Regions from separate parts of the Hymenobacter defluvii genome, predicted to be linked through region 2. Evidence: riboswitches for the same ligand, from Rfam matches in the RefSeq annotation. Region 2 holds a riboswitch; the other holds the start of a gene.

Region 1 (15,982 bases), on a different contig from region 2:
GGCCACGCGTCGCCTCACGCACGCGCTGTTTGGTGAGTTTGGCTTGGTGAGTATGGATGCCGACACGCCCGCGCTGAAGCAGGCATTGGTACCGGTGATAGAAAAGGAAATTCAGGCGCAAGCCTCGCACCGCGCCGTGCAGGCCACCAATGCCGATCTGGAAGCTGCCGGGTATTCCCCGCAGGTGTATTCGCGCCCACTTAACCTGTTTTATATAACAGAGACCGGCAAGCGCGAACGACTGGAGGCCGACGAGGCCCGCGGCTGTGTAGCCGTACTGAACACCGACCACTGTTATAGCCAGGAAGAACTACTCGACCTGGCACACCAACAACCGGAGCGGTTCAGCCCAAACGTGGTGCTGCGGCCTCTGTATCAGGAGATCTTGCTGCCCAACCTGTGCTACATTGGCGGCGGCGCGGAGGTGGCCTACTGGTTTCAATTAAAGCAGGTATTTGCCGAGTATCAGGTGCCTTTCCCGATTGTGCTGCTGCGCAACTCGGGGCTGTATATCAGCAAAGCTAATGCGGGCAAGCTGCGCAAACTGGGCCTTACGGCTACGGATATCTTTCAGCCCCTACCCGAGCTGAAGAAGCAGGTGGGCGCTGCTTTGGGGCAAGAAGAAGTGAGTCTGGCCGAGCAGCAGCATACATTAGAGGAAGCGTTTAAGCAGATAAAAGCACTGGCCGAGCGCCTCGATCCTACCCTGGTGAAAGCCGTGGCCGCCGAGGGTAGCAAGGTAGCCAGCAGCGTGGCGGGGCTGGAAAAGCGCCTTTCGAAAGCCGCCGAAGCCAGGCACGAAACGTCTTATTCTCAACTAAGCGGCCTCAAAGACAAGCTCTTCCCCGACGGCGGCATGCAGGAGCGTACCGACAACGTGCTGAGTGTCTACATCAACAACCCAAACTTTTTACAGCAGCTCCTTGATACGTTTGAGCCGCTGGCGCTGGAGTTTACGGTGTTGGAAGAAGAGTAGAATGAGTTAGGGGCAGCTCGTAACCCCTTATTTCACCATCTGATTTTGAAGGAGCTTTTCTATTTCAATGTTGTGCCTGCTAACAACAGGCGGCCGCAAGCCGCCCCTACCCTACCGCCTCGCATATGCTGAAAGCCGAACTTCGCCGTACCGCCTCAGCCGCGCGTCGTGCCTTGCCTGCGGCCGAGGTAGCACGCCGTAGCGCAGCACTGCTCCAACAGCTACAGCAGCACTTCGAGATGGCGCAGTGGCGCTGGCTACACGTCTCTCTGCCCGCTGCCCGGCAGCACGAGCCGGATACGTGGCCTATCATTCGTTGGCTGTGGGCCGAGCATCCGGCTGTGCAAGTGGCGGTGCCGGTAGTGCAGGCCGATGGCGTTACGCTACGCCACTACCACCTCAACCCCGACACGCGTCTAGTAGAAAGCCGCTGGGGTATTCCTGAGCCCGTCGGTGCGGCCGAGGTAGCGCCTGCCGCCATTGATGCGGTGTTGCTGCCCTTGCTTGCCTTCGATGAGCGGGGCCAGCGGGTAGGCTATGGCAAAGGCTTCTACGACCGTTTCTTAGCCGAGTGCCGGCCCGAAACCCTGCGTATCGGTATTAGCCTGGAACCGCCGGTACCGCAGATTACCGATGTGTGGCCTGGCGACATGCCCCTGCACGCCTGCCTCACGCCGGATCGGGTCTGGTTGTTTTGAAAGGTAGCACACATAAGCGCTGGCAGACAATAGCATAGGTGCAGTGCAATACTGCTATATTCATTGGCGTTGGCGGAGTATCCATTCACCTCAACCACTACAACGCTATGGCCGACATCCAACCAGCCGCCCCTGCTAAAAATGGTAAGCCCCGTGCTAAAAAAATGGCCTTTCGTCTCGACATGACGCCGATGGTAGACCTGGCCTTTCTGCTACTCACCTTTTTTATGCTGACCAGCACGTTCAGCAAACCCAACGTTATGGAACTGGCTATGCCCGCGAAAGGTCTGGGTACTGATGTACCGGGTAGCAAAGCGCTTACGCTGATTTTGGGTAAGCACAACCAAGTGCATTACTTCTATGGCGTGAACGAGACCGGCACCGCCGCCGCGCCTACCCTCCATACCACAGACTACAGTGCCCATGGCCTCCGGCAGGTATTGCTGACTCTACAACGCCAGCAGACTGGTGCTGTTGTCCTCATCAAATCCGAACAGGAATCGACCTACGGCAACTTGGTAGACGCCTTGGATGAAATGAACATCACCAGCCAGAAGAAATACGCCCTCGTCGACCTTGACCGTAACGACCGGGCTCTTTTGCAGCAGAACAGCTTGTAAACAGCCCCCTCACAACACCTCCGCTTTTGCGATGCGTGCCTGCCCCCAAGGAGCAATACTGACGTGCACCAGCAACGCGTGTGAACCTTTCTTATTCAGCGCTTTCACCTGGTTTTCCGGCGCGTAGTAGCGTTCCAGACCATAGCGTAGGCGCAGGGTACGACGACTGCTGCCCACTACCCAACCGCGCAGGATCACCTGATCGGGGGGTAGGGTGCTTGGTTCCTGGTTGTAGACGCGCACGGCGGCGTAGGCATTGCCCTGGGCACGCAGCGCCACATACACCGGCTGGCGGCGGCGCGGCTTATTGGCTTCCTGCCACAGCGTGAGGGGTAGGTAGGTGATGCCGTAAGTCAGGCGCAGGTGGTCGCGCTCCAGCAGGTCGCGGGGGTTGACGGGGGCCGTGCGCAGCTGCACCGTGCGGCCGTAGGCGGTAGTGGCGTAGCCAGCCGCCGCCACCGCCACAATGAACAACAGCTGCGCGCCCACCAGCAACAGCAGCCACAACCGACGATTGGCAGGGGTAGGAAGAACAGGCATACGCTACAGCTTTTCGGGTGGTGCGGCCGGCGCGGTGGTTTGCACGGCCCGCCGGCGCAGGTACCAGCTCAGGCTCAGCAACAAAATGCCCCCGAGCAGGAAAAACAACGATTTGTCCATGAAGCCCCACGTGAGCTTGAAGTAGGCCACAGCGGTAGTGAGGATAAACAGTACTGTGCCCAGCGTCACGCGGTCGGGGTTTTGCTCTTGGTGGGCACGCCAAAGCAACGTGCCGGTGTAGGCATAGAGTACTACCAGCGCTGCCACGGCCAGCGGCAGGCCAGCATCGAGGTAGAAACCGGGCAGCAGCAGCAGCCAGTCGGTGGCGCTGCCCAAACGGCCCCGCGCCTTTTTGCCCAGCAACGACAAGACCAGCACTGCCCCCAGCGCCGCCAGGTAGGCCAGCAGGGGTGGCCGCAGGCGGTCGGTGTAGCTGCCAGCTTCCCCAAAAATGGCCAGCCCCAGCACAAACAGAAACGCCGCCACCAGGGGCGGCCCCTGCAACGCCCTGCCCGCCGGGCGGTCGGCCTGCCAGTCGCCGAACGTGTAGATGAGCATGGCCGCCACAAAGAACCAGGTGATTTTGATGTGCAGCACGCCAATGAGCAAGCCGGCTTGCCAGAGCAGGCCGGTCGCTAGCACCGCACCCAGCAAGGCATCGGGGTAGCGCCACCAGTAGTAGCCCAGCGTGAGAGCCGTGAAAACGGCTGTAGCGTAGCTGAACGCGCCCAGCGCCTCGGTGTTGTAGCCCTGCACAATGCCGCCGATGGCCACCGTCATCACAAACAGTAGACGCGAGCGGTAGAGGTAGGTGAGACCTACTCCCGCCACGCCCCAGGCCACCAGGCCCGTTACGTCGTAGCCAATGAGCTGAAACATCTGGCTGGTGAGGATAATGCTGGTGCCAAATAAAATCAGCCCCAGCCCCACCAAGCCCATACCCAACTGCGTGTTGCCACGCCGCCGGAAATATTCGCCCGCCACGTAGCTCCCCGCCACCGAGCCCAGCAGAATCCCGAAGCGCACCAGTAGCGGCAGCTCCTGCCAGTTGGCGGCAATCAGGCTTAGGGCGCTCAGCAGCACCAGCAGGCTCCCTAGCAACGGCAGTAGCCCAATAGCTTTATCATCAACGGGATACAATGCCAGCAGCCGCTGCTCCTGCTCGGTGGTAATAATACCTTGTTCCACCCATTTCGGGCCTTCGACTTCAATAATCTTACGACTCATAGCTTCTGCAATATGGGCAGAAGGAAGGATAGAGTATCTAGAAAAGTGATTTATAATAGTAAAGCTGTTTTAGCAAGTAGATGGTCCTCACAGCTGTCATCCTGAGCGCAGCGAAGGACCTTCTCACGCGTGAACGGTTAACTTAACAACAGTTCGTTCATGCGTAAGAAGGTCCTTCGCTGCGCTCAGGATGATAAGCTTTTACTCCTTCCGCGCCCGCGTCATCTCGCGCTTGCCTATTGGCCCCGGTAGCTTCTCTATCAGCCAGCCGGCCGCTTTCAGGCTGCGGCGGAAGCTGCCTTTGGCGCAGTAACTGGTAAGTAAGGCGCCCGGCGCTGCGGCGGCGTAGAGCTGGGCAAATACCGCGTCGGTCCACATGTCGGGTTGCTTTTCAGGGGCGAAAGCGTCGAAGTAGATGACCTGGTAGTGGTTGGCGGGTAGGGCGGTGTGCTGCAGCTCGCCGGTGATTTTGCGCAGCAGAAAGCGCGGAAGCAGCGGCACGGCCTCGTCCCAGGCCGCCGCGTGTAGTTGGCTGAACTGGTCCAACAATTCCGGGTTCAGGAGGTAGCGCTCGGGATGCAGATCGGCTACCACGGCGGGGGGTAGGGGGTGCTTTTCTATTGTGTCGTAGGCCACGGCTACAGGGGCAGTGAGGCTACGTTGCAGGGTGAGGATGGCGTTGAGGCCGGTTCCGAAGCCGATTTCCAGCACCCGCACAGTATCGGTGGCGGCGACTAGGGCGGGTTCCAGGGCCGCTTCTAGGTACACATGCTGGGCTTCCTGCACGGCGCCGTGGGTGGAGTGGTAGTGCTCGTCCAGCGCTGGCACGTAGAGCGTGCTGGAACCGTCGGCGGTAGGGCGAACTTCTACTTGCATCTGAGGTGTGGTTATTTGTGTCGAAAGGACGTTCAGACAGGTACAACGGAACAAATAACCAAAAACCATCCGTAAGTAATCAAAAACTAACGCGCATGCCTCGTATCAAAGTTGCCCTACCCGACACCTACCTGCTCACGGTTGCCCTTCCCATCCGCATCACTGACCTGAACTACGGCGCCCACCTCGGCAACGACGCCCTGTTGAGCCTACTGCACGAAGCGCGGGTGCAGTTCTTGCAGTTTCTGGGACAACCGGAATATGACCCCGCCACGCGCCAGGGCTTTATCATGGCCGATGTGGCCGTGGAGTACAAAGGCGAAGGATTTCACGGCGACACGCTACATATCCAACTCGCCGCCACCGACCACCACAAATATGGCTTCGACGTGGTTTATTGGGTGAAAAACCAGCACGGCAACGAAATAGCCCGCGCCAAAACCGGCATGCTCTGCTTCGACTACACCACCCGCAAGCTGCGGCCTCTACCCGAAGCCGTCGTCACGCGTTTTACTAGTCCGGCCGAATGAACGGGGTAGCAAACAACCACACGTTCCGGCTCCTGCTTGTCTCGCCTCCCGCTACCATCGCCACGGAGCTGCCCACGCTACAGCGCTTGTTTGAAGCTGGTTTACAGTCATTTCATCTGCGCAAACCCGGCGCTTCCGTCTCGGAAGTAGAAGCCTACCTACGTGCCGTACCACGACAGTACCACAGGCTCATGGTACTACACGGACAATACGAGTTGGCGCAACACTATCAGGTAGGCGGGCTGCACCTACCAGCCGCGGCACGGGCTACCTGGGTCGCGCGGGCGCACCTGCAGCAGCCGGGCCACAGCCTTTCCACCTCGTTGCACAGCCTTACCGAGTTGCGCCAGCACCGTCGTCGCTACAATTACGTGTTTCTGAGCCCGATTTTCGACAGCATCAGCAAGCAGGGTTACGGGCACGCATTTGCGCTGACGGAGGTGCAACAGCAGCTACAGCGGCTGCAACAGCGCCAGCAGTACGTGCCACAGGTGGTAGCGTTGGGCGGCATCACGCCCGATAACATAGCGCAGGTGCGAGCGGCGGGCTTTGCCGGAGCGGCGGTGCTGGGCAGCGTGTGGCAAGCGGCTGACCCGGTGGCGGCGCTTCAACAGTTGTTATGACCTGGCGCTGGCGCGGAACTGTGTCCCGTCCAGATCCGTGGCAGGCCGCTGGCCTGCCCCATCAAATACTTCTTGATGGCGCAGACATCCGCAGGCCAGAGGCCTGCACATTATCGGCACGGGGCACAGCCCCGCGCCAGTGCCTAACAGTGACAACCATGCCTGCCCGGCCGTTTACCAGTCCTGCAATCCGTTGCGCAACGAGGCTACCTGCTGAAAACCATTAGCCAGCAGCAGCTCCACGGCTTGGCGGCTGCGTTTGCCGCTGGCACAATGCACCACCACGGGCACTTCTGGATCGAGGGTGAGTAGGGCAGCGGCGAGCTGGCCCAACGGCACCAGACGGCCGCCGATGTGACGGGCGGCGTATTCGTGCGGCTCGCGCACATCGAGGAGCTGCAACGGCTCCTGGGCCTGTAGCTTCCGGCGCAGCTCGTCGGCGCTGATTTCGGGGACGGCGTCGGTTGGGGCGTCGCCGCAGAACTGGTCGTAGTCAATCAAGCCAGTAAGTTGCTGATTACCCGACACGGCCTGAAAGCGCAGGGTACGAAACTGCATATACAGCGCATCAAACACCAGCAGGCGACCACTCAACACCTCCCCTATACCCAACACAACTTTCAGCGCTTCAGATGCTTGCAGTGTACCAATAATACCCGGCAGCACGCCCAGCACGCCTATTTCGTTGCAGCTCGGCGCCTCGCCAGGAGCGGGCGGTTGCGCAAACAGGCAGCGGTAGGTAGGGCCGCCCTGGTAGTTGAACACCGAAACCTGCCCTTCAAACTTGAAAATGGCCCCAAATACCAGCGGCTTGCCCAGCAGCACGCACGCATCACTGACCAAATAGCGCGTGGCGAAGTTGTCGGTGCAGTCTACCACCACATCGTAGTCGGCCATGACTTCCAGCGCATTCGTGGCCGACAGGCGCACCCACAAGGGCTGCACCGTCACGAGCGGGTTCTGCGCCCGCAGCTTCTCGGCGGCGGCTTCGGCTTTGGGTCGATCCACGTCAGAAGTGGCGTAGAGCACCTGGCGTTGCAAGTTGCTTTCGTCTACGGTATCATGGTCGAGCAGGCCGAGGGTACCTACCCCGGCCGCCGCCAAGTATTGCAGCACCGGGCAGCCCAGGCCGCCACAGCCTACTACCAGCACACGGGCAGCTTTCAGCTTCTGCTGGCCCTCAGAACCAATTTCGGGTAGGCGCAGGTGACGGTCGTAGCGGCGGGTTTCGGCGGGGGTAAGCATGGGTAGTAAACGCGCAGAGGTAGGGTTTGTTTTTGTTGGGATAGAGTTAGTTTTTCTGTCATCCTGAGCGCAGCGAAGGACCTTCTTACGGCAGAACGAGTCGTTGTTCCGTCTGCTATTCATGCGTGAGAAGATCCTTCGCTGCGCTCAGGATGACAGGGCCGAGGTAGATGCCGGTTGTATGGGTGCCGGCGCCAACGCCGCGTCCCAGTCTTTCCACACCGGCTCATAGCCCTGCCGCCGAATCATAGCCGCAATTTCCGCCGGGCTGCGCTCGTCGCTGATTTCAAACTGCTCCAACGACTCTGGCGCTACCGCGTAGCCACCAGGATTGGTTTTGGAGCCGGCGCTGATGCTGGTGATGCCCAGGCGAATAATGTTGTTGCGGAAGGTAGGGGTTTCGCGGGTCGAGATAGACAGCTCCACTTCCTCATTCAGCAGACGGTAGGCGCAGATGAGCTGCACCAGTTCCAGGTCACTCATCTCCACTTTCGGCTGCAAGAGGCCCTCAGCGGGGCGCAGGCGCGGGAAAGAGAGGCTGTACTTGGTCTGCCAGTAGGTACGTTCAAGGTAGTCGAGGTGCAGGGCAGTGAAGAAGCTGTCGGTGCGCCAGTCTTCCAGGCCGAACAGCACGCCTAGCCCCATCTTGTGCACGCCGGCCCTACCCAGGCGGTCGGGCGTGTCGAGGCGGTAGTAGAAGTTTGACTTCTTGCCCTTGGGGTGGTGCTTTTTGTAATCCTGCTGATGGTAGGTTTCCTGGTACACCAGCACTGTGTTCAACCCTGCCGGAATCAGCCGCTCATACTCCTCCTTATCCAGCGGCTGCACTTCCATCGATAGATGCGCGAAGTGCGGCCGCAGCGTGTGCAGGGCTTTCTCGAGGTAGTCGACGCCCACGGTCTGGTTGGCCTCGCCGGTTACCAGCAGCACGTGCTCGTAGCCCCACGCCTTCAGCACCTGCGCTTCCTGCAACATCTCCACGCTGCTGAGCGTGCGCCGGCGGATTTTATTATCGAGGCTGAAGCCACAGTAGGTGCAGATGTTTTGGCACTCATTGCTCAGATACAGCGGCACATAGAGCTGCACCGTATTGCCAAACCGCTTGCGCGTGAGCTGCTGACTGAGCCTCGCCATCTGCTCAAGGTAGGGCACCGCAGCAGGCGAAATCAGGGCTTTAAAGTCGTCCAGCGTACGGCGCGGTGCGGCCAGGGCGCGCTCCACATCGGCGGCGGTTTTGGCGTAGATGCTGGCTTTGACATCGTCCCAGTGGTGGGCCTCGAAAATCGGGCGGAAGCTCATGACTGTAGGTTTATGCAGACCGTCATGCTGAGCTTGTCGAAGCATCTCTACCGCTTCGTTGTAACGATAATTCAACGAAGCGGTAGAGATGCTTCGACAAGCTCAGCATGACGGTCTTTCTTGAAGTAGTTCTAGTCTAAAAATGCCGTGAGCGGGCTACTTGCCTCAGCGTGCGCCACCGGCGCGGCCAGCCGCGCCGCATAAGCCAAGCGGCCGGCTTCCACGGCCATCCGGAACGCGTGAGCCATCTGTACCGGCTGACCGGCCACGGCAATGGCCGTATTCACCAGCACTGCATCAGCCCCCATTTCCAGCGCCGCCGCCGCATGCGAGGGCGCCCCAATGCCGGCATCTACTACCACCGGCACCTTACTCTGGCCAATGATAATTTCCAGAAAGTCCCTGGTCAACAAGCCTTTATTAGAGCCGATGGGCGAACCGAGCGGCATCACGGCGGCTACCCCTACCTCCTCCAAACGCTTGCACAGCACAGGGTCGGCGTGGATGTAGGGTAGCACCACGAAACCCAGCTTCACCAGCTCCTCGGCCGCTTTCAGGGTTTCCACCGGATCGGGCAGCAGGTACTTGGGGTCGGGGTGAATTTCGAGCTTGAGCCAATTGGTTTCCAGCGCCTCGCGGGCCAGTTGGGCAGCAAAAACGGCCTCTTTGGCCGTGCGCACGCCCGAGGTATTGGGCAGCAGGCTGAACTGAGGGTGCGCCAAATGACTCAGAATGTCGTCGTTCGTATCGGCCACGTCCACGCGCTTTAGGGCCACCGTTACCAGCTCCGAGCCGGAGGCCAGTAGGGCTTCTTCCATTAACTCAGTTGAGCTAAACTTGCCCGTGCCGGTGAACAGGCGTGAGGTAAACGTGCGGCCGGCAAGTACGAGGGGTTGCGTTTTCATAGGGTAAAAACTAAGGTAGGGGCGCCTTGCAGGCGCCCGTCGTTGTACACGCGCGTCCTCACAAAGCTGCCGTCAAAACAGGCAGACAGTCAACAAATTGTCCTGCTGCTACCGCAGGATCAGGAGCCGCCGTAATAGCCCCCGATATCGCTACACCATGCAGCCCAACCGCCAGCAGCGGCGCCACATCGGCCAGCGTAATGCCACCAATGCCGATGACGGGGGTAGGAAAGCCAGCAGCACGGTGTTGCGCCAGCAGCGTTTCATAACCCGCCAGTCCCAAAATCGGGCTTAGCTTCTCCTTAGTCGTCGTGAAGCGAAACGGCCCCAACCCAATGTAGTCGACTCCAGCCGTCACCAAGCCTTCGATATCGGCAAACGTGTTGGCCGTGCCGCCGATGATGAACTCCTGCCCAAGCAGGGCGCGGGCTTCGGCGGGCGGCGTGTCCTCCTTGCCCAGGTGCACACCATCAGCGCCAATTTCCAGCGCCAGTTGCGGGTTGTCGTTGAGGATGAACGTGGCATCGTGGCGGCGGCAAACGGCCTGCGTATCCAGCGCCAGTTGCTTCCATTCGGGGTAGGGCGTGTTCTTCACGCGCAGCTGCACCCAGCGCACGCCACCAAGGCAGGCTCGCTCGGCTTGCTCAGGGGAGGTAGTGATATAGTGAAGATTACGGATTTGCATACTCGTGTTCGTTCTGAAAATGATACCCCAACAACGTCTCATTGCTGGCCAGCACCCGCGCCGTGTACGCCTTGCCCGACCGGCAGGCCTCCACTAGCGACTCGCCTCGTGCCAGCCCCGCCACAATGGCTGCCGACAACACGCAGCCACTGCCGTGCTTTTCGCCGTGGGGTAGGCGCGGCGTAGTAAAACGTGCTACCTCCCGGCCGTTCTGGTACAGCACATCGGTAGCTTCAGAGCCCTCGGCGTGGCCGCCTTTCAGCAACACCGAGCAGTAGGCACTCACGACGGCGGCTGCTTCTTCGGCGGTGGCGGCGGCCGGCCACAGGCGCCGCATCTCGGGTTGATTAGGCGTAATCAGGGCTAGGGCGGTGCAGACTTCTGCCACCAACTCCGGCGCCGGACCGGCGTGAAAGTCGTAGCCGGCGCTGGCCTTCAGCACCGGGTCCCACACCACACCAATAGCCGGGCTTTGCGCCCGTAACCACCGAAGCAGTTCCGGCAACTCAGCCAGACTTTCTACCAGTCCAATCTTCGCCCACCCTACCCCGAAGCGCTCTAGTAGCGGCCGGGCTTGCGCCTGAATGTCGGCAAGCGGCATCCATTGCACGCGCTCAAACTGCACGTCGCTCTGTACCGTGAGGGCCGTGCACACGCCAAAGCCGTACACGCCGCGCTGCTCGAAGGTCTTGCAGTCGGCCAGCAAGCCGGCCCCGCCGCTGGGGTCGAAACCGGCAAGGCTGAGAACGTAGGGGCGAGGTGGTTGAGACATTGTTTTTTCTGTCATCCTGAGCTTGCGAAGGACCTTCTCACGTCAGATAATCATGTCATTATCCAGCATTAGCACACGAGATGTCTCGCTCCGCTCGACATGACGTTCTATTTCGTCGTTCACACGTGATAAGGTCCTTCGCAAGCTCAGGATGACAGATGGTTTTTGGTTACAGATAAATCTCACTACCCTTCTCCACGAACTCCCGCGACTTTTCCACCATGCCTTTCGTCAACGCCTCAGCGGCGGTTAGGTCTTGCTTGGCGGCGAAGTCACGGACTTCCTGCGTGATTTTCATAGAGCAGAAATGCGGGCCGCACATCGAGCAGAAGTGCGCCACTTTGGCGCCGTCGGCGGGTAGGGTTTCGTCGTGGTACTCGCGGGCGGTGTCGGGGTCCAGGCTTAGGTTGAACTGGTCTTCCCAGCGGAACTCGAAGCGGGCTTTGCTCAGGGCATTGTCGCGGTATTGGGCTCCCGGGTGGCCTTTGGCGAGGTCGGCGGCGTGGGCGGCAATCTTGTAGGCAATCACGCCGTCCTTCACGTCCTGCTTGTTGGGTAGGCCGAGGTGTTCCTTAGGCGTCACGTAGCAAAGCATGGCCGTACCAAACCAGCCAATCATGGCCGCGCCAATGGCCGAGGTGATGTGGTCATAGCCGGGGGCAATATCAGTAGTGAGCGGACCGAGCGTATAGAACGGCGCTTCATGGCACTCCTTCAACTGCTTCTCCATGTTCTCCTTAATCAGGTGCATGGGCACGTGGCCGGGACCTTCTATCATCACCTGCACATCGTGCGCCCAAGCAATTTTGGTCAGCTCACCCAGGGTTTCTAGCTCCGCGAACTGCGCCGCGTCGTTGGCATCGGCAATGGAGCCGGGGCGCAGGCCGTCGCCCAGCGAGAAGGCCACGTCGTAGGCCTTCATGATTTCGCAGATTTCTTCGAAGTGCGTGTAGAGGAAGCTCTCTTGGTGGTGGGCCAGGCACCACTTCGCCATGATGGAACCGCCGCGCGACACAATGCCGGTCACGCGCTTGACGGTCATCGGGATGTAGGGAAGGCGCACCCCGGCGTGGATGGTGAAGTAGTCCACGCCCTGCTCGGCCTGCTCGATGAGCGTATCGCGGAACAGCTCCCAGGTCAGGTCCTCGGCCTTGCCGTTCACCTTCTCCAGCGCTTGGTAGATGGGCACCGTGCCCACCGGCACCGGGCAGTTGCGGATAATCCACTCGCGGGTTTCGTGGATGTTCTTGCCCGTGCTCAGGTCCATCAGCGTATCGCCACCCCAGCGGCAGCTCCACACGGCCTTATCTACCTCTTCCTCAATGCTCGACGTCACGGCCGAGTTGCCGATGTTGGTGTTGATTTTCACCAAGAAGTTGCGCCCGATAATCATCGGCTCGCTTTCCGGGTGGTTGATGTTACACGGAATCACGGCCCTACCCGCCGCTACCTCCTGGCGCACAAACTCCGGCGTGATGTGGCCCTGCGGCGTGTTGGCCCCGAAACTATGGCCGGAGTGCTGCACCCGCAGCGCATCATCGGCGGCTAGTTGGTCGATGCGCTGATTTTCCCGAATGGCGATGTACTCCATTTCGGGCGTGATGATGCCTTGCTTGGCGTAGTGCATCTGCGACACGTTGCGGCCCGCCTTGGCCCGCCGCGGCGGCCGGATGTGCTCAAAACGCAGGTGGTCCAACGCGGTATCGGCGGCGCGCTGCTGCCCGTATTCCGACGAGGTGCCGGGTAGCATTTCCACATCTTCCCTACCCAAAATCCACTCTTCGCGCAGGCGTGGCAGGCCTTTTTTCAGGTCGATTTCCACGTTGGGGTCAGTGTAGGGGCCGCTGGTGTCGTACACCGTCACGGGCGGGTTTTGCTCGGTGAGGTTCGTGAAGTCGAACTGGCGCTTGGTGTCACTCAGCATGATTTCGCGCATCGCCACCCGAATGTTGGGGTAGAGCTGGCCGGGAACGTAGAGTTTGCGCGAGCCAGTAAGCGGCTGGCGCTCCACCAGCGTCTGCTGGGGTGCTTGGTCTTGTTTCATAAAATCTGGGATGGTTGACGGTTACCTGTCTGTTTGTCATCCTGAGCGCAGCGAAGGACCTTCTCACGGGAGAACGACCTTGCGTGAGATAGTCACTATCTCCCGTGAGAAGGTCCTTCGCTGCGCTCAGGATGACAGACGCGCCCCTACCCGCCCTGCGTGGCGCGGATAACAGTGATGCGGTCTTGGGCACGCAATTGGTGGCGCATCCACTCGGCGCGGGGCACCACGGCGTCGTTCACGGCCACGGCAATGCCGCGCTGTTCGGCGAGCTGCAAATCGAGGAGGGTATCAGCCAGCGTGGGGGTAGGCAGGCAGGATTCGTGCGGTTTATTGTTGACATAGAGAAGCATACAAGCAACGGGTAGTTGGTTGGCTGTCAGAAACAATAAACTTCAGGTGGCGCACGCCCGTGCGGGCCCAAGGAGGCGTCCGCTTCTTGCACTTTTCCCTTCGCCAGCATTACCTGGATCAGGTTCCAAGGGTATTTCTCAGTCCCGCTCGTAGCAGAACACCCCTAAAGTTTAGGCCGGTAAGGTAGGCGTTATTTTGAGGAATGCACCACGGTAGGCAGTTATAAAATTCGGGCTATCCGTTTCCAAAACGGACATAGGCACAAGGTAGCGCCACAACCTACTGCGTCTCACCACTGACCAAATGGAACTGCACCAACCTACCAACAGCCGCACCAATACGACACAATAGGTTGTGTCTCTACCCTGTACACAACTAAAAGCTAGTAGAAGTCGAAGATTTTCGGGAACCCAACCGCCGCGCATGTTGTATCTTTGCGGTTATGATAGAGCTGCCCGTAGTTTCCAAGCGCGACATTCGCAAAGTCTCCGCCGACGACCTGAAAACCTTCATGGTCGAGCACGGCGAAAAGCCCTTTCGTGCCAAGCAGGTGACGGAGTGGTTGTGGAAAAACACGGCCGGCTCCTTCGAGGAGATGAATAATATCTCACTGGCTACCCGCGAGTTACTGGCCCGTCACTTCGTCATCAATGGCGTGCAGGTGCAAAACAAGCAGCTCTCCAACGACGGTACCATTAAGTCGGCGTTTCGGCTGTATGATGGCAACGTGGTAGAAGGCGTGCTCATCCCCCACGACACGCGCATGACGGCCTGTATCTCGTCGCAGGTAGGCTGCTCGCTCACGTGCAAGTTTTGCGCTACCGGCTACATGGACCGCAAGCGCAACCTCGACGCGGCCGAAATCTATGATCAGGTAGTGCGTATCCGGGAGCAGTGCGAGGCGCAGTACGGCACGCCGCTCACCAACATCGTGTACATGGGCATGGGCGAGCCGCTACTGAACTACGCCAACGTAGTGGAAAGCGTGCGCCGCATCACTGCCCCCGATGGCCTGAATATGGCCCCGCGCCGCATCACCATCAGCACGGCCGGCATTGCCAAGATGATCAAGAAGCTGGCCGACGACGACGTGAAGGCCAACCTGGCCCTGTCGTTGCACGCTCCTAACGATACCAAGCGCAACGAAATCATGCCCATCAACGAAGCTAACTCCCTGGCCGCGCTGAAGGAAGCGTTGCAGTACTACCACCAGAAAACCGGCCGCAAAGTCACCTACGAGTACATCGTGTTCGAGAGCTTCAACGACACGCTGCAAGACGCCGAGGAGCTGTTCCAGATTTCGAAGTGGCTACCCTGCAAGGTGAACCTGATCGAGTATAATCCCATCGAAAACGCCGACTACATCAACACCGCCGACGATAAGCTGGTAGCTTTCCACAAGTACCTCGCCGACCGGGGCGTGCAAACCAACGTGCGCCGCTCACGCGGTAAAGATATCGACGCGGCCTGCGGACAGCTGGCAGTGAAGGAGAAGGCAGAAGCCGTTGCGTAGTAAAGCGCAATTCTTGAACAAGAAGGCCGCTGGTAGCAACTACCAGCGGCCTTCTTGTTTATTTCGCATCCGTTCCGCGCAGCAACAGAAGCGTTTGCAGACAGTGTTGCTGCATGTACTGGGTAATTCGGTTACTCAATAAGTCTACAACCATCTGACTATTAGCATCTGAGCCGTATACCTGCATAGTCTGAGGGCCGCGCTTTGTAAGAGAAGCAGTATATTCTTGGTGAAAAAGCTCTAGGCATTCGGCAGACGTTTTGCCCTGTAAACGTCCTGCTTTCTGTAAAGCGGCCAGACGCTGACACAGCTCATCGCCCCATTCTTGTATAAGCGCTTGTTCGGTGGGGGTAGGCTCAGCACTCCGTGCGCCTGCAAATCGACCATAAAGCGTGGTAGCATCCGGACACGTTCTGACCAATTGCACCGAAACCAGAGTCGCTAAACTCCCTAATAGCTGTTCGTAGGCTCCTGGCACGTTACTCCGTCGCGCTACCTGTCGGATAGTGCTTTCTCTCCGTTTGATTGTCGCTAGTAGTATTTTTTCGAAAGTGTCCTGCGCTTGCGGAGGACGCATGGTAGCGAAGGAGTCCTGTTGTTTGTCGGCAGCCATTTGCTGGCATGCTTCAGCAGCAATCTGCTTGATAAGTTGCGTTTGACCCGAAATAGAATCGGGAGCTGTTGGCGACGTGCCAGCATAGCATGTAATACACCACGAAAAGGAGAGTAAGAAGGAATAGAAGAATAGTGACTTCATAAAGTATAATGCGAATATGCTACGTCAAGCACGACAATTATTACGGCTACTACTCACCGTACTCGCCCAAAACGATAGGCTACTTCTAAGTAAGCCGGCAAAATAGGTATGCCTGTACCGTAGATAAAACCTAGACTTCCACTGACACGGGCGGCTGACACTCGGGCGCCTACCAACCCGGCTAGAAAGCCATCGGTAATATAGGTTTCATTCAGCAGCGAAAACCGTCGGGAAATGCGGGTGGCTCCACCCACCAACACAACTGGTGAGGCATCAACATCACCGCTTCCAACCAGATACCCCAGGCCCAGCGTTGCA
Region 2 (15,982 bases):
CGGACCCGCCCTCATCGACCAGCTCTCGCAGGAGTGGAACATCCCCAAAAACTTCATGTTCATCGGCTCCCCCGGCGACCGGTTCCCCTACCAGATTTCTGAGTTGGGCGGCGTGCGCTTGATTATCTGAATCACGGATTCGCTCGGATTTATCAGATGACACAGATTTCCTGTACGATTCCTCCAACTTATCACCGTACAGGAGACAACAAAAAAGCCTCGCAAACTGCGAGGCTTTTCTGTTGATAATGGGCGCTTTTCGGAAAGGAAAACCGTCCACGAAATTCGTGTCATCCGATAAATCCGAGCGAATCCGTGGTCTAGAAATTGACGCCTACCGACGCTAGGAAATTGCGCATAGCCTGCGGGAAGTACCAGTTGAACGTATCGAGGCCGCCGCTGGCGCCGAGGTAGCTGTAGGTGTAGCCGTTGGCTACGTAGCGACGATTCAGCACGTTATTCACCAGCAAGCCCAGCTCAATTTCCTTCACAAACTTTGGCCGGATGGTGTAGCGCACCCGGAAGTCGAGCACTTGGTAAGGCTTGATGCGCCGGTCCTCGCTGGTGGTGTTGTCGAGGTACTGGCGGCTCACGGTTTTGTAGAGCAGCGCCAAGCGCAGACCCGGCAGCGGCTGCCCCGCCAGCGTATGCGCCGATACCACCGAAGGCGAGTAGGAAATGGTGCTCGTGCGCGGCGCTTCCGTCACGGGATTGTAATCAGCGTCGTAACTGATGCCCTGATAATTCAGAATGCGGTTTTGGCTGACCGTGAGCGTACTGCTCAGGCTTAGCTTATCATTGATAGAGGCAAACTCCGTTAGCTCTACCCCGCGCCGGTAGCTACGAGCTACATTAGTCCGCAGAGGCGTGCCCACATCGTTGAGCTGGCCGGTGGCTACCAACTGGTTGCGGTAGCTCATATAAAACCCGTTAATCTCAACGCGCACGGTGGCTGGAAAGCCTAACAATCGACCATTGGCGCGAGTGAAGCGGTAGCCGCCCTCCCAGTCGTTGAGGCGCTCGGCTTTAGCGCCTACGTCGCCGGCGGGGCGGTCGGTGAAGTCGGAGCGCACGGGCTCGCGCTGGCCCACGGCAAAGCTGGCGTAGAGCTGCTGCCCTTCAGCCAGGGCGAAGGTAGCGCCGGCTTTGGGGTTGAAGAACGTGTAGCGGGCGCGGGTGCGCACGTCGTTCTGCTCATCCTCCACGCCATCAATAGTATACGTAATGTGGCGTACCTGCATGTCGCCGTACACGCCCAGCTTGGGTAGCACTTGCCACGTGGCGCGGGCGTAGGCGTTGTAGTCGGTTTTGCGGGCATCGTTGAAGTAGTATCGCTGGCGAATGGTGCTATTGGAAGCGTACTGCGCCCAGATCACTTCGCCGTAGTGGTCGTTATCAAACTGATTCCAGGCGCCGCCTATGGTGGCTTGCAGCTTGCCGTCGCGGGGCTGGTAGTTGAGCGCAAAGGTGCCGCCGTAGAAGTAGTTATCCAGCCATTTGCGGTCTACCAGGTTGGTGCGCGTGATAGTATCGCCGCCGATAATCACGTTTTGCAAGCCGTAGTCGGTGAATCGGCGGCGGGCACGGTAGCTCTCGTAGTAGCCAAAGCCGCGCGTGAGGTGCAGGGCCGCGCCCACGTTCCAGTCGGGACCCAACTGCTGGGAAAGGTGCAGCTGGTAGTGGTTTTGCTGGTAGTTGTCGGTTTGGTTGTCGTAGGTGTAGTAGCTGTAGCGCCTACCCTCGCGGCGCACGCGCTCGGCATCAGCTTCGCTCAGCTCGCCGTTGTCGATGTAGTTCTGAAGCAGAGTCTGGTTGCCAGTAATGGCCGGTTCGGGCACACCGTTCCAGGCCTGATAGGTTTTCTCACGGCCCGAGAAGGTGATGAACTTCAGCATGGTATTCTTGCCCTGGTAGCCCGCCGCAAAGTAGTACGACTTCAAATCCGACGATGCCCGGTTCATGTAGCCATCCGTGGCAATGCGCGACAGGCGGCCATCCACCGTGAAGTGGTTATTAATCAACCCTGTGCCGAACTGCACGTTGTTTTTCCAGGTGTTGAAGGAGCCGTAGGTGTTCTGCGTTTCGGCATAGGCCTCACGGCGCACATCCAGGGTAGAGATGTTGATGCTGGCTCCGAAGGCCGCGCCGCCGTTCTGACTGGTGCCTACCCCCCGCTGCACCTGCACGGAGTTGATGGACGACGCCAGATCCGGCAGATTCACCAGAAACGACCCGTGCGACTCCGCATCGTTCAGCGGTACCCCGTTGATGGTCATGTTGATACCCGTGTTGCTGGTGCCCCGAATACGGATATCGGTGTAGCCCACGCCCGCCCCGGCATCGGAATTAACGACTACCGAGGGCGTTTGGTCGAGCAGGTAGGGCAGGTCCTGGCCGAAGTTGCGCTTGGCCAAGTCTTCCTTGCCCAGGTTGGTATAGGCAGTAGCCGTGCGCTCGTTGGCGCGCTGGGCCGTTACGAGGGCCTCACCGGTGAGCACACCGCCGGTCTGCAACGGCACTGTGAGGCGCTGCGCGGTGGCTTGTCCCTGCACGGTGCGCGTGATGGGGTCGTAGCCCACAAACGTGATGCGGAGCGTGTGCGCGCCAGCTGGCACAGCGGGTAGGGAGAAGCCGCCGGCCGCATCGGTTACCACACCGGTAGCGCCGTCGAGCAGTACGGTAGCGCCGGGTAGCGGCGTGCCTGTGCGGGCATCGGTGATGATGCCGGACACGGGACCTTGCGCCCAGGCCGCTACGGGCAGCGTCAACAGCGCGGTGCCCAAAACCAGTACATTTTTCAAGAATGCAAAAGCAGAAAAGTGGAACGGGCCCGGTGCCAGGGGTCGGCACCACTCGGGTTTTCACGTTCGCGGATCGTCTGTTCCCTTCGCCGGCATTACCCAGATCAGGTTCAATGGGTATGATCTCAGCCACTGGCCGCCACATGGCGGGTTGGCACCCCTAAACTATGGGGCAAAAGTAGGCGCTGCACCGGCCAGTTACAAGCAGAAGCACGCGGCTATTTTTCTTTCGCGCCAGAACTTCGTATCTTGGGTAGACGCGGGCGGAGGGGTTGAAAAAGTGACTTTTTCCGAAAACAACTCGGCCCCGACTGCCGTTAGTTAACTGACTGACAGTAGTCTTTCGTCGTCCTTTCCCTCGTCGATTCACCCACCTGCTTCCGCCATGATCAGTCTGATCTATACCCTTCTGGTCTTTGCCGTACTGGCGTATTTCCTGGTGATGCCCAAGCGGCGTTTCCTACGTCCCCCCTACCCCGATAACGACGACGAAGGCGGCGAGCCCCTCGACGACGGCCTACCCGACCTAGATTTGCCGCCCGGCATCACCCGCCCCATCAACGACTGGGAGCCCGATTACAACCGGGGCGTACCCACGCGCCCGGCCGCACCGCTGGTGTAGCCGCTGGCTTTCTCTCAATTCGTGGCTGAAAGAGAGAGCCTACCCTTAAAAGGGGTTCTTTGCGTGTAAGCCCCTCGGGGCGGACGCTACGGCAAGCGGCGCTGCATTCGCACGTACGGAATCGGACCTTTATAGAATACCTCCCCTTCCGGCTCCATCCCAAAACGCCGGTAAAAATCAGCGGCCGATTGGCGCGAATCGCACCAAATGGCGTGTGCGCCCAGGCGGATGGCCTCGCCTAGCACGTGCGTGAGCAGCGCCGTGCCAATACCCTGCCCCTGAAAATCGGGATGGGTAGCAAACTTGCGAAACCGCGCCTCGCCTTGCGCATCCACAAACAACGAAATCACCGCTACCAGGTTCTCTCCTTCAAACACCCCAAAATGGTGTCCATCAGCATCTTCCGGCAGTTGCACGTATGCCAACGGTTTGTCGGGCCACAGTACCTGGTGGCGCAGGGCGTGGGTTTGCTCAGGGGTGATGGGTTGGATATGCATGCGCGAGCTACTAGGTAGTTGAATGTTTTTTCTCTGTCATCCTGAGTGAAGCGAAGGACCTTATCACAGGTGAACGAGTCGTTAGTACGCTTGTCGTTCTAGAGTAATAAGGTCCTTCGCTTCACTCAGGATGACAGAGAAATGAATTTACTGCACAGCAATAGAATACGCGGCATTGAACTCCTGGCCGGGCGCCAGCGTCAGAATACCTTCCTTATCAGCTAGCTCCACGGGGGCACCTACTGTGCTGGCAATGCCTTGCCAGGGCTCTACGCACACAAACTCGGCGCCGGGACCTTTGGTCCAGAGGCCGAGGTAGGGAAAGCCGTCGAAGCGCAGACGCACGGCGCGGTCGGAGCGGGAATTGCGCAGCGTAATGGTAGAAAAGTCGAAATGCTTGAGCACTAGCGCATCGTCTTTGAACAAGTCGTAGGTCAGCGGCAGCTCGGTTTGCTGGTTTAGCACTGGCTCCGTTTCGCCGGAGAGTAGGCCGCCTTGCAGCAAGTACCGCTCGAACGTAACGGGGTGGTCGAAATGGAAAGCGTAATCCTCAAACGTTTCGCCAGGCAGCAACGGGCACCGGAACGCCGGGTGTGCCCCGATGCTGAACAGCAGCTCCTGATTGGTGGCGGGGTTCAGCACTTGCCAGCGCACGTCCAGGGTTAGCTCGTGCAGGTGGTAGGAAATCCGCAGCACGAAATCGAATGGATATACCTGCCGGCTCTGCTCGTCGGCGTGTAGCTCAAATGTCAGTTCGGTTTCCGTTTGCTGTACCAAGGCAAATTCCCGGTCACGGGCAAATCCGTGTTGAGGCAATTTGTATTCTTTGCCTTGATGCAGGTAGGTGTCCTGCGGCAGCTTGCCAACGATAGGGAACAGCACCGGCGCGTGGCGGCTCCACACGGCTGGGTCGGCCTGCCACATATATTCCAGCTCGGGCGGATTCTGGTCCGAGTTGGTGCGGACGAAGCTAGCCAGCTCGGCTCCTTTGGTATTGATCGTGACGCGGCAGTGGTCGTTGATGAGCGTGTGTTGCATGGGTTGGGGTAGGGATATGAGCTATGGGGCTTTCGAAAAAACGTTTGTATTGTATCCACATACGCAGACCGGCGCTTAGCAACTATTCCGCAGCAACGCATCCACTGCCGCCACGGCCTGCACCAACCGCTCAGTCGGCGGCCCGCCTACTTCCACAAATTGGCTGGGTAGGCCCTGCAATTCCCGCCGATACCACTCGTAGAAATACTGACGCTGCGCGGGGTCCGGGTGTTCGCGCAGGGGGTCGGGCTCCCAGGGCAGGTCCACGTCGAGCAGCAGGGTCAAGTCGTGGGGATGTTGGTGCAGGTGGTCGGTAATCCAGGTAGGACACTGCCCGAAAGCGTGCTCGGCCCAGATTTTTATCACCACCAAATCGGTATCAAAAAATACCACCGGTTTGCCGGCCGCCGCCGCTTCGGCCGTGGCTTGAACTTCGGCGGCAAGTTGGCCGCGTGCAATGGCCTCTAGGTCGGGCAGGGTGTAGGTAGGGCCGCGTTGATCGAGGTAGGTGCGGGCATATTCGGGCGCGTGGGCGGTGCCGTAGTGCGCGGCCAGCAGGCGGCTCAGCGTGCTTTTGCCCGTCGATTCGGGGCCAGTGAGGGAAACGCGTAGCATTTAGATGGCTGAATTGGAGGTGCCAGTAGCTTGCGCTACCTGAGCAGCTCGTTTCCACTCCACGTAGCCGTACACGGCCAGTACGAGGTACAAAGCATAGAGGCCGCTGGTAGGGTAGAGCTGTTTGTGCCACAGAATAGGCACGTACAAGGCATCGACGCCAATCCACAGCAACCAGTTTTCCAGGCGCTTACGCATCATCAGATACTGCGCGGCCAGGCTTATGGCCGTGGTCAGGCTGTCGAGGTAGGGAATGGTATCGTCGGTGTAGTGTTGCAGGTAGTAGCCGAAGCCACCCGTGAAAGCGGCCGCGCCCAGCGCGAGCAGCAGCCACTCCTGAGGGCGCGTGCGCGACACCGTTAGCTCGGTGCGGCGGGCGCCGCCGTAGAGCCATTCGTACCAACCGTATAGGCTCAACAGGATGAATACGACTTGCAGGTTGCGGTCGGCGTAGAGCTTGCTGTCGTGGTAAACCAGAATGTAGAGCGTACAGCTCACAATGGCTACCGGGAAGTTCCACAGCGACTCGCGGGCGGCCAGCCACACGCACAAAAACCCCGTGACAACGGCTACCCATTCCAGCGGCGTGTTGCCCACGGCGGCCGTCCAGAATTCGTACAGAGAATGCAGCAAAACAACGCGCGTTTGAGTGAGCACCCAACCGGGTGCGGCCAAAGCTACCCAAACCTACCGAGCCGCGCCGTATTTTTGCAGCCTACCTTTCCTCGCTACCTATGCTGCCTGACCTCACGCCCACCGACCTGCACGCCCGCCAGCAACGCGGCGAAACTTTCCAGCTTATCGACGTGCGCGAGCCCATGGAATACGACTATTGCCGCATCGAGGGCAGCCACCTGATTCCGCTAGGCGAGTTGCCGCGCCGCACCGAGGAAATAGCCACCGACCGGCCTGTAGTGCTCATTTGCCACCACGGTGTGCGCTCTATGCAAGCCCTGGCGTTTTTGCAGCATCGCCACGGCCTCAACAATTTGCTCAATCTGAAAGGCGGTATCGACGCCTGGAGCCGCGAGGTAGACCCTGAGGTAGCGGTGTATTAGCAGTGTTGATTGCTAAAAATTGAATTGAAATACGTCTGTCATCCTGAGCCTGCGAAGGACCTTCTCACGGCAGAACGAATCATTGGTAGTTGATATTAAATGACGAGAACGACTTCGTGTGGTAGTGTTCCAGCTGTGAGAAGGTTCTTCGCAGGCTCAGAATGAAAAACGTATTACAGTAACTACTCCACTAGCCACCCGTGCATCTCCCCAACCTCCCCATCCGCGCTGCCCTACCCGAGTTGCTTGCTACCCTCGGCCACAACGCCTGCGCGGTGTTACAGGCCCCGCCTGGCGCGGGCAAAACCACGCTGGTGCCGTTGGCCCTGCTCGAAGCCGACTGGATGCCGTCCGGCGGGCGCATTATTGTACTGGAGCCGCGCCGGCTGGCGGCGCGGGCGGCGGCCACGCGCATGGCGCAGTTGCTGGGTGAACCAGTCGGCCAAACCGTGGGCTACCGCATGCGCCTGGAAAGCAAAGTCTCCGCGAAAACGCGGATTGAGGTAGTAACGGAAGTGATTCTGACGCGCCAACTTCAGGACGACCCCGCGCTGGAAGGCGTGGCAGCCGTGCTGTTTGATGAGTTTCACGAGCGAAGCTTGCAGGCCGACCTTGGCTTGGCCTTGGCACTAGACGCACAGGCCGTACTCCGCCCCGATTTGCGGTTGCTAGTGATGTCGGCTACGCTGGAGGCCGAGCGATTGGGTGCTTGGCTGAGCGCGCCGGTGGTGCGTAGCGCTGGTCTTAGCTACCCCGTCGAGACGCACTACCTCACGCCGGCGCGGGCGGGCGGCGCCAGCCGCCGACCCCACGAGCGGTTGCAGGATTTGATGCCCGCCGTTATCCGCGAAGCCCTGGCCACCCACGCCACCGGCGACGTGCTGGCCTTTCTGCCCGGCCTAGCCGATCAGCGCCGCGTGGCCGAGCGCCTGGCCCCTACCCTCGCTCCCACCACCGACCTGCACGTGCTACACGGCGAACTACCTTTGGAACAGCAGGATGCCGCCCTGCGGCCAGCGTCAGCCGGCCGGCGCAAAGTGGTATTGGCCACCAGCATCGCCGAAACCAGCTTAACCATTGAGGGCGTGACGATTGTGGTAGACGGTGGCTATGCCCGCGTGCCGCAGTTTGAGCCGCGCACCGGCCTTTCTACCCTCACTACCCAGCCGGTAAGCCAAGCCGCCGCCGACCAGCGCCGGGGCCGCGCCGGCCGCCTTGGTCCCGGCACCTGCTACCGCCTCTGGACCGCCACCGACCATCACCAACTACCCGCCTACCTTGCACCCGAAATCCTGACGGCCGACCTGAGCGCCCTGGCCCTGGAACTGGCACTTTGGGGGGCCTACGATGCTCAAGCCCTGCGCTGGCTCGATGCGCCGCCCACCGCCGCGCTGGCTTTGGCCCGCGAACTATTGGTGCGGCTTCATGCCCTCCAACCCGACGGCCGCCCTACCCCTCATGGCCGGGCACTGGCAGGGCTTGGGCTAGCACCGCGCCTGGCGCACTTAGTGGTGCGAGGCAAAGAGGTAGGGCAAGGCACCACAGCCTGCGCCCTCGCCGCCCTTCTCACCGAGCGCGACTTACTCCGCCCCGCCGACGGCTCCTTTGGCCCGCCCGATGTGCGCCTGCGCCTGGAAGCGCTGGAAACCGGCCGGGCGCCCCTACCCGGCCTGCACCCCGACCAGGCCACGCTGCGCCGGGTGCGCGAAGCTGCTACAGTCCTACGCCGCCGGGCCGGGGTAGAAGCCGCTCCGCTGGTGCCTGACGCGGCCGGCCTACTCACGGCCCTCGCCTACCCCGACCGCCTCGCCCAGCGCGAAACGCCCGAACGCGTGCGCTTGGTATCGGGCCAGCGGGCCACGTTGCCGGCGGAGTTTTTCAGCGCCAGCGACACGTTTTTTGCCGTAGCTACGCTGGATGGCGTGGCCGCGCAGCCACGAGCCGGACTGGCCGCGCCCATCAGTCGCGCAGAGCTCGAACAGCACTTCGCCTACCTTATCGAAGCACAGGAGCAGGTGCGTTGGGACGATATCGCTGGCCGCGTGGTGGCCCGCCGTACGCAACGGTTGGGTGCACTGGTTCTAGCTGAATCTGTCCTACCTCAGCCTACTCCCGAAACGGTAGCCGCCGTGATACTCGACCATCTGCGGGCCGATGGCATCAGTCGGTTGCCGTGGACGGAGGCGGCTACGCAGGTGCGAGAGCGGCTGGCGTTTCTCCACCACCTGCGGCCCCAGCAGTGGCCCGAGGTATCGGATGCGGCGCTACTGGAAGCGCTGCCCGAGTGGCTGGGGCCGTTCCTGGATGACGTGCGCTCTGCAACCGACATTAGCAAGCTGGACTTGGGGGAAGCGCTACTAAACTGGCTGCCCGACGGCTGGGCACAGCGCCAAGGGCTGGACCGCCTCGCCCCTACCCACCTGGAAGTCCCCACCGGCTCGCGCATCCGCCTCGACTACCACGACCCCACCGCACCCGTGCTGGCCGTGCGCTTGCAGGAGGTCTTTGGCCTGCTCGACACGCCCATGGTAGGCGGCGGCGCGGTGCCGCTCACCCTGCACCTGCTCTCGCCCGGCTACCGCCCCGCCCAGGTGACCCGCGACCTACGCAGTTTCTGGACCAGCAGCTACTTTGAGGTGCGCAAGGAACTACGCGGCCGCTACCCCAAGCACTACTGGCCCGAAAACCCATTGGAAGCACAGGCCATTCGCGGCACCAAGAAGCAGAATGGGTTGTAGGCAGGCAGCATCCTTTTGCGGTTTTGCTACCCTGACGCAGAGTCTTTATATGATCTTTCTAGAAGCATTGGAGATAATGCTATTTACGCAAGTTGTGGAGTAGCTGCGTAGCGGCTCCAGTTTTGTAGCACGCCACGAATAAGGGATGCGCGGCGCGCTGGAATCGATATTTTTCTACAAACCTATAGCCGCTACGCGGCTATTCTACAACTTATGTCAATTAATATTAATAAAGTAAGATATTTTGGCATTACAGTTGAATAAGCGGGCCTTATTCAATCTATCCACTTTCCACTGTTGCCTTGTATGCTTAAATCTTACGTGCCTGCCCTTTTACTAACGGTAAGCGGGGCCTTGCTGAGTCGCCCGAGCGTGGCCCAGTACACCCCTACCAAATGGGTATTTTACTTCGAAGCCGGCCCCAAAATCAGTGACTTTCGCGCTATGTCGTACGGGGGCACGTATAGCCCGCGGTCAGCCTCGCTCGTGTTCCCGGAGGATCAGCGTAAAACAACGATACGCAACACGTTTTCGGGCTTTATGCAGGTGAAGGCCTTCAAGCCACTGTCGGAGCGTGTGGTGCTGGCGGCCACGCTGGGGCTGGACATGCAGCACCTGAACTACAAAACCGGCTACACCCAAACGGTGGTCAACGACATCATTACGGCCTATGAAAATCAGCATATCAGCCGCCTGCTCGCTCGCGCCCGCGCCGACTGGGGCATCTACTACCGGTTCAACTTGGGCACCTCGGCCCACCTGATGCCCGGCGTGGCGGTAGGGCAAATGGTCAACCTCAGCCACAACGGCTACAGCTATACCTTCATTCAACCCGGCCTCTATTTCACCAACGACCGGCTGCTGCTGTCCGCCACGGTTTCCGACACGCCCTACAACGTGCTGATTCCGGGTGCCTCGCGCTTCGAAGGTGAGCTTAATGGTCCTTATACATACGATGCGGAGTACCGCATCCGGGAGTTTCAGCTAAGCGTTGGTGCAAAGTTCTAGCTACAATTTTTCGTTGCTGAAAAACCGAAAAGCCCCGCAGCTACACGCTACGGGGCTTTTTTCGACGTACTAGCAACCTTATTTATCCTCCGGGAAATCAGCTGAGTTTCCTAGCTCTTCCACTTGCGCCAGCTCTTTTACCAGCTCCGTGAACTTGTCACGGGCGCCTTTCACGGCGGCTTTGCCAATGGGCAGGTGCAGGGGTGGGTTTTCCTCACGCACCAGATCGTACATGATTTGCGCGGCGCGGTCGGGGTCGCCGGGCTGCTTACCACTGTAGCTCTGAATGCCTTTCAGATTTTCGCCTACCGTAGAGCGGTAGTCCTCAATGTTGGTATCCACGTAGGTAGCTGAGCCACCGGCCCACTCCGTACGAAAGCCGCTGGGCTCAATATTGGTAACTTTGATACCGAGCGGTTTCACTTGCTGGGCCAGGCTTTCGCCAATAGCTTCGAGCGCAAATTTTGACGCGTTGTAGATACCTACCCCCGGGAAGGTTTTCAAACCGCCTACACTGGTAATGTTGAGCACGTGACCGCTTTTCTGCTCGCGCAGGTGGGGCAGCACGGCGCGCAGCACACGTAGCGGACCAAACACGTTCACGTCAAATTGGCGCTGTACTTCTTTGTCATCAATTTCTTCGATGCTGCCCAGTGAGCCGTAGCCTGCGTTGTTCACTACGACATCTATGTGGCCCAGTGCGTCGATAGACTGCTGGATGGCCTGCTGCACCTGCGCCTCGTCCGACACGTCGCACAGTACGCCCAGGCCTTGCTCGCCGGCTTTCTTCGTGAATTCGTCTACTTGTTCCTGTTTGCGGAAGGTAGCGGCTACTTTATCACCTTTTTCGAGAAGCAAATCGGCTAGCGACGCACCAAAGCCGGTGCTAACGCCGGTTATAAACCAGTTTTTTGTAGTTGCCATGAGGGGTGGAGTTATAAGTAAAAAGTCAGCTAGACGCTATTGTATCGCGCCCGACTGACTTTTCAACTCCAAAGCCCAGCAGAAGGTTGGGCCGGGGCCCGTTAAAAAAACTAACTACCGCGCTTTCTCCGCGGCCGTCTGCAACGTCACTTCCCCGTTCTTCAGGCCTTTGCCGGTAGCCTGCACGCGCACGGCGCCGGGCTTACCGGTAGTCTGCACAATGGCCACCAGCTGCCCATGAAACGCGTGCATCTGCGGCGCCTGGAACGACTCCAGCGAGGTAGGGTCGCCGTTGCCGATGGCCCGGAAGCTGCCCGCGCCGCTTACTTTGAAACGCAGCTGTTCGGTGGCGTCGGGGCAGAGGTTGCCCTGGGCATCTTCTACACGGGCGGTGATGTAGGCCTGGTCCTGGCCGTCGGCGGTGAGCTGGGTACGGTCGGCCACTAGGCGGATGTGGTGGGGTTTGCCAGCGGTGCGTACGGTTTCTTCGGCTACGGCTTTACCCTGGGCATCGTAGGCTACTACCTTGATGCTGCCGGGCTGGTACTGCACGTCGTTCCACATCAGGCGGTTGCGGGTGCGCAGGTCGGCGGTATTGGATTTGGTTTGGTGGCCCATACTCTTGCCGTTCACGAATAGCTCAGCCGAGGGCGAGTTGGTGTAGCAGTACACGGGCGTGGTCTGGCCCTCGCGGCCGGGCCAGGTCCAGTGCGGCAGCACATGCAGGGTAGTCTGCTGAGGGTTCCAACGGGCGCGGTAGAGGTAGTACCGGTCTTTGGGCATGCCCGCCAGGTCCAGAATGCCGAAGTAGGAGCTGTGCGAAGGCCACGACTCGTCGTAGGGCGTGGGCTCGCCCAGGTAGTCGAAGCCCGTCCACACAAACTCACCGGCCACATAGGGTAGCGTGTCCTGCGCAGCAAACTCAATGTCCGGAATTTGCGACCACACGCAATACTCCACGTCGTAGGACGACGACTGGTTGTCGGGGTATTTCTTCTGTTTCGCCAGCTCCACCGGAAACTTGTACTCGCCCCGCGAGCTAACGGTAGAAGCCGTTTCGGAGCCCAGCAGGTAGCCCTGCGGCAGCTTGCTGTTGGCCTCGGGGTAGCGGTGGGGCTTGTAGTTGAAGCCCGGTACATCGAGCACCGAGGCGAAGTTGTTTTTGATGGCATCGTCGATGCGGTCCATACCGGCCGTCACGGGGCGGGTAGGGTCCTCGCGGTGCACAATGTCTTGCAGGCGCTTAGCAAGCTTGTTGCCACCGGGTGCGCTCTGGTCGGGCACCTCGTTGCCGATGCTCCACATAATTACCGAAGGGTTGCTGCGGTATTGGTGCACCATATTCACAAGGTCCTTCTCGGCCCACTCGTCGAAATACTGGCTGTAGCCGTTCTTCACCTTGGGCGTTTTCCACTCATCGAAGGACTCTACCATCAGCATGAAGCCCATTTCGTCGCATAGCTGCACCAGCTCCGGCGCGGGCATGTTGTGGGTGGTCCGGATGGCATCGCAGCCCAAATCTTTCAGCAGTACCAACTGCCGGCGCAGGGCGGCCGTGTTTACGGCTGTGCCCAGTGGGCCCAGGTCATGGTGGTTGCACACGCCCTTAAACTTGCGCGGCTGCCCGTTCAGGGAAAAGCCTTTGCCAGCCTCAAACTTAAATGACCGAATGCCAAACGGCGTCTTGTACTCGTCCTTCAGCACATCACCCGCATACAGCTTGGAGGTAGCCGTGTAGAGGGTAGGCGTTTCCGGCGACCAGAGCTTAGGCGCTTTTACCACCAAGTTTTGTTCGAACTCCTGCTGGTCAGTGGCCGCGAGGGTAGACGAGGTAGTAGCCACCACCTGCCCGGTGGCGTCGCGCACTTCGGTTTCCAGGCGCAGCGGCTGGAAGGTGTTGCCGGGCGTTTCCACCTTGGTTTTCAGCTTGACTTTAGCAAACTCCGTGTTGATTTCGGGCGTGGTGAGGTAGGTGCCCCACACCGGAATGTGCACGTCGTTGCTCACGATAAGGTGCACGTTGCGGTACAGCCCCGCCCCTGGGTACCAGCGCGACGACTCCGGCTGATTTTCCAGGCGCACGGCCAGCGTGTTGTTGCCGCCGGTTTGCAGGTAGTCGGTGATGTCGAAATAGAACGAATTGTAGCCATAAGGCCAGCGGCCAACCTCCTTGCCGTTTATGAATACCTGGGCATTGCTCATGGCCCCATCAAACAGTAGCACCGCCCGCTTGCCGGCCCCAAAGCCCGGCACCTCCAGTTGGCGACGGTACCACCCTACCCCCACAAAGGGTAGGCCGCCCGTGCGGCCGGTTTTCACCGTGGCCTGCTCCTCCTTGTTCTGCTCAATCTTCACCTGCTGCTTGTCGTTGTCGGCGCCAAACGGGCCGTAGATGGCCCAGTCGTGCGGCACGCGCACGGTTTGCCACTTCGCATCGCGGAAAGACGGAGTAGCGGCCTCGGGAAAGTCACCCTTTGTGAATTTCCAATTGTCGGTGAGTAGGTAGTCTTGGTGGTTTTGGGCAAAGCCAGGGACGGACGCAGAAGCAAACAGCAACAGAAAACCCGCTGCGAAAGCGGGGTAATGGAAACGAGGCATATGGACTAGGTCGGTTTAGACAAACGTTTGCGTAGCGCAATGTAGGGGAAATCGGGCGGTCCGTTTGCACCAATGCCTCTTGCTAGAATGGATTTGCAGCGCATCTTTCATAGTTTGATAACACGCAAGCCAACTTTTCGTCGTAGCTTTGTCTGGCAATAAGTAGCACCTAACCTTCTTGTTGCCATGGCCGACTACGCTGCCAAAATTGCCTTCGAGGCCCTCACCTACGATGACGTCCTGCTACTTCCGGCCTACTCCGAAGTACTGCCCCGCGACGCCGACACCAGTTCCCAGCTCACCCGCAACATTCGCCTAAACCTGCCCTTTGTTTCGGCGGCGATGGACACCGTTACTGAAGCCGACATGGCCGTTGCCATGGCCCAGGAAGGCGGTATTGGCATGGTGCACAAAAATATGAGCATCAAAGCGCAAGCCGAACTGGTGCGCCGCGTGAAACGCTCGGAAAGCGGCATCATCCTCGACCCCTTCACGCTGGAGGACACCGCTACCCTGGGTGATGCCAAGCAGATGATGCGCGACAACAAGATTGGCGGCATTCCGATTGTGGACGACCAGCGCCGCCTCAAAGGCATCCTCACCAACCGCGACCTGCGCTTCGAGAAAGACATGAGTCGCCCGGTATCAGAAGTAATGACCCGCGAAAGTCTTGTAACGGCCGCCGCCGGCACTGCCCTCAGTATTGCCGAAGAAATCCTCCAGGATTCAAAAGTGGAGAAGCTGCCCGTGGTAGACAAGGACGGCAAGCTGGTGGGCTTGATTACCTACCGCGACATTCGCAAGCGCCGCCGCTCGCCTAACGCTTGCAAAGATGAGTTCGGCCGCTTGCGGGTAGGCGCCGCGGTGGGCGTGACGGCTGATTTGCTGGACCGCATTGCGGCCCTAGTAGAAGCCGGCGTAGACGTAGTGAGCGTAGACACAGCCCACGGCCACAGCAAAGGTGTGCTGGATGCCGTGCGCAACATCAAAAAGCAGTTCCCTGCCCTCGAAGTCATTGCTGGCAACGTGGCTACTGCTGAAGGTGCCCGCGCCCTAGCCGATGCTGGTGCCGATGCCGTGAAGGTAGGCGTAGGTCCCGGCTCCATCTGCACCACCCGCATTATTGCCGGTATTGGCGTGCCGCAGCTCTCAGCAGTATTGGAAGCGGCCCGCGGCCTGGAAGGCACCGGCGTCCCGCTGATTGCCGACGGTGGCATTAAGTTTTCGGGTGATGTAGTAAAGGCCCTGGCAGCTGGCGCCTCTACCATCATGGTAGGCTCCCTGCTAGCCGGCACCGAGGAGGCACCCGGCGAAGTGACGCTGTTTGAAGGCCGTAAGTACAAGAGCTACCGCGGCATGGGCTCGGTGGAGGCGATGGAAGACGGCTCGAAAGACCGTTACTTCCAGGATGCCGAGGCCGACGTGAAAAAGCTGGTGCCCGAGGGCATTGTGGGCCGTGTGCCCTACAAAGGCCTGGCCGCCGAGGTGCTCTACCAGCTGGCCGGTGGTCTACGGGCCGGTATGGGCTACTGCGGTGCCCCCGATATTGCTACCCTGCAACAGGCTCGCTTCACCCGCATCACGGGCGCAGGCCTACGCGAGTCGCACCCCCACGACGTGCAGATCACCCGCGAAGCACCGAACTATAGCAGCCGGTAAACAAAAGCAGTACGCTGCGTTACAACATTATTTCGACCAGCGGGAGAAATCTCGCGTGCCGTACTAATTCAATCATCAGAAAATTAGTGGGAGCACGCGAGATTTCTCCCGCTGGTCGAAATAACGTTGTATTGCAAGTGTCTACCACCTGCCAATTGCACTCTTGCGGTTGAGCTTCCACTTTCGCGATATAGCATCTATACTTGCGCTAGCAAATCGCTCATTAGTTTAGCAGCCCGGTAGCATCCCGCGTCCGATTTCGGCGCGCTGCGTATCTTGTCGGCCCTTTCGCTATTGCCACTCCGCTGCGGCGCACGGCGTAGTTCTACCTTGTTTTCACTGTATGTCTCTTCGCCAGAAGCTGCAAGCTGTCATCCTACCCCTCACTATTCTGAGTTGGTTGGTGCTGCTGTACTGCACGCTC

What was found. A riboswitch is a leader RNA that binds a small molecule or an ion and turns the genes downstream of it on or off. The one in region 2 is predicted to bind thiamine pyrophosphate.
Region 1: it holds a riboswitch for thiamine pyrophosphate, as region 2 does, so the genes downstream of both, thiS (sulfur carrier protein ThiS) here and J4D97_RS18820 (TonB-dependent receptor) in region 2, are expected to answer to the same signal.

What each region holds. Positions count from the first base shown of each region.
Region 1 is NZ_JAGETX010000002.1:407,830-423,811, forward strand. Features, by position in the region: gene bshC (bacillithiol biosynthesis cysteine-adding enzyme BshC) at 1-976, shown strand, start outside; gene J4D97_RS05865 (5-formyltetrahydrofolate cyclo-ligase) at 1,102-1,674, shown strand; gene J4D97_RS05870 (ExbD/TolR family protein) at 1,782-2,294, shown strand; gene J4D97_RS05875 (GDYXXLXY domain-containing protein) at 2,304-2,834, opposite strand; gene J4D97_RS05880 (DUF2157 domain-containing protein) at 2,838-4,061, opposite strand; gene mnmD (tRNA (5-methylaminomethyl-2-thiouridine)(34)-methyltransferase MnmD) at 4,263-4,937, opposite strand; gene J4D97_RS05890 (thioesterase family protein) at 5,033-5,467, shown strand; gene J4D97_RS05895 (thiamine phosphate synthase) at 5,464-6,090, shown strand; gene moeB (molybdopterin-synthase adenylyltransferase MoeB) at 6,265-7,335, opposite strand; gene thiH (2-iminoacetate synthase ThiH) at 7,483-8,634, opposite strand; gene J4D97_RS05910 (thiazole synthase) at 8,766-9,539, opposite strand; gene J4D97_RS05915 (thiamine phosphate synthase) at 9,598-10,224, opposite strand; gene J4D97_RS05920 (hydroxymethylpyrimidine/phosphomethylpyrimidine kinase) at 10,211-10,996, opposite strand; gene thiC (phosphomethylpyrimidine synthase ThiC) at 11,166-13,040, opposite strand; gene thiS (sulfur carrier protein ThiS) at 13,187-13,393, opposite strand; TPP riboswitch at 13,472-13,569, opposite strand; gene rlmN (23S rRNA (adenine(2503)-C(2))-methyltransferase RlmN) at 13,837-14,907, shown strand; gene J4D97_RS05940 (hypothetical protein) at 14,966-15,664, opposite strand; gene J4D97_RS05945 (hypothetical protein) at 15,718-15,982, opposite strand, start outside.
Region 2 is NZ_JAGETX010000016.1:18,788-34,769, reverse strand. Features, by position in the region: gene J4D97_RS18825 (APC family permease) at 1-130, shown strand, start outside; gene J4D97_RS18820 (TonB-dependent receptor) at 321-2,801, opposite strand; TPP riboswitch at 2,864-2,973, opposite strand; gene J4D97_RS18815 (hypothetical protein) at 3,187-3,423, shown strand; gene J4D97_RS18810 (GNAT family N-acetyltransferase) at 3,510-3,920, opposite strand; gene J4D97_RS18805 (aldose 1-epimerase family protein) at 4,068-4,958, opposite strand; gene J4D97_RS18800 (AAA family ATPase) at 5,034-5,573, opposite strand; gene pnuC (nicotinamide riboside transporter PnuC) at 5,574-6,206, opposite strand; gene J4D97_RS18790 (rhodanese-like domain-containing protein) at 6,308-6,631, shown strand; gene hrpB (ATP-dependent helicase HrpB) at 6,832-9,369, shown strand; gene J4D97_RS18780 (hypothetical protein) at 9,676-10,377, shown strand; gene J4D97_RS18775 (oxidoreductase) at 10,456-11,301, opposite strand; gene galB (beta-galactosidase GalB) at 11,416-13,899, opposite strand; gene guaB (IMP dehydrogenase) at 14,086-15,558, shown strand; gene J4D97_RS18760 (GAF domain-containing SpoIIE family protein phosphatase) at 15,902-15,982, shown strand, end outside.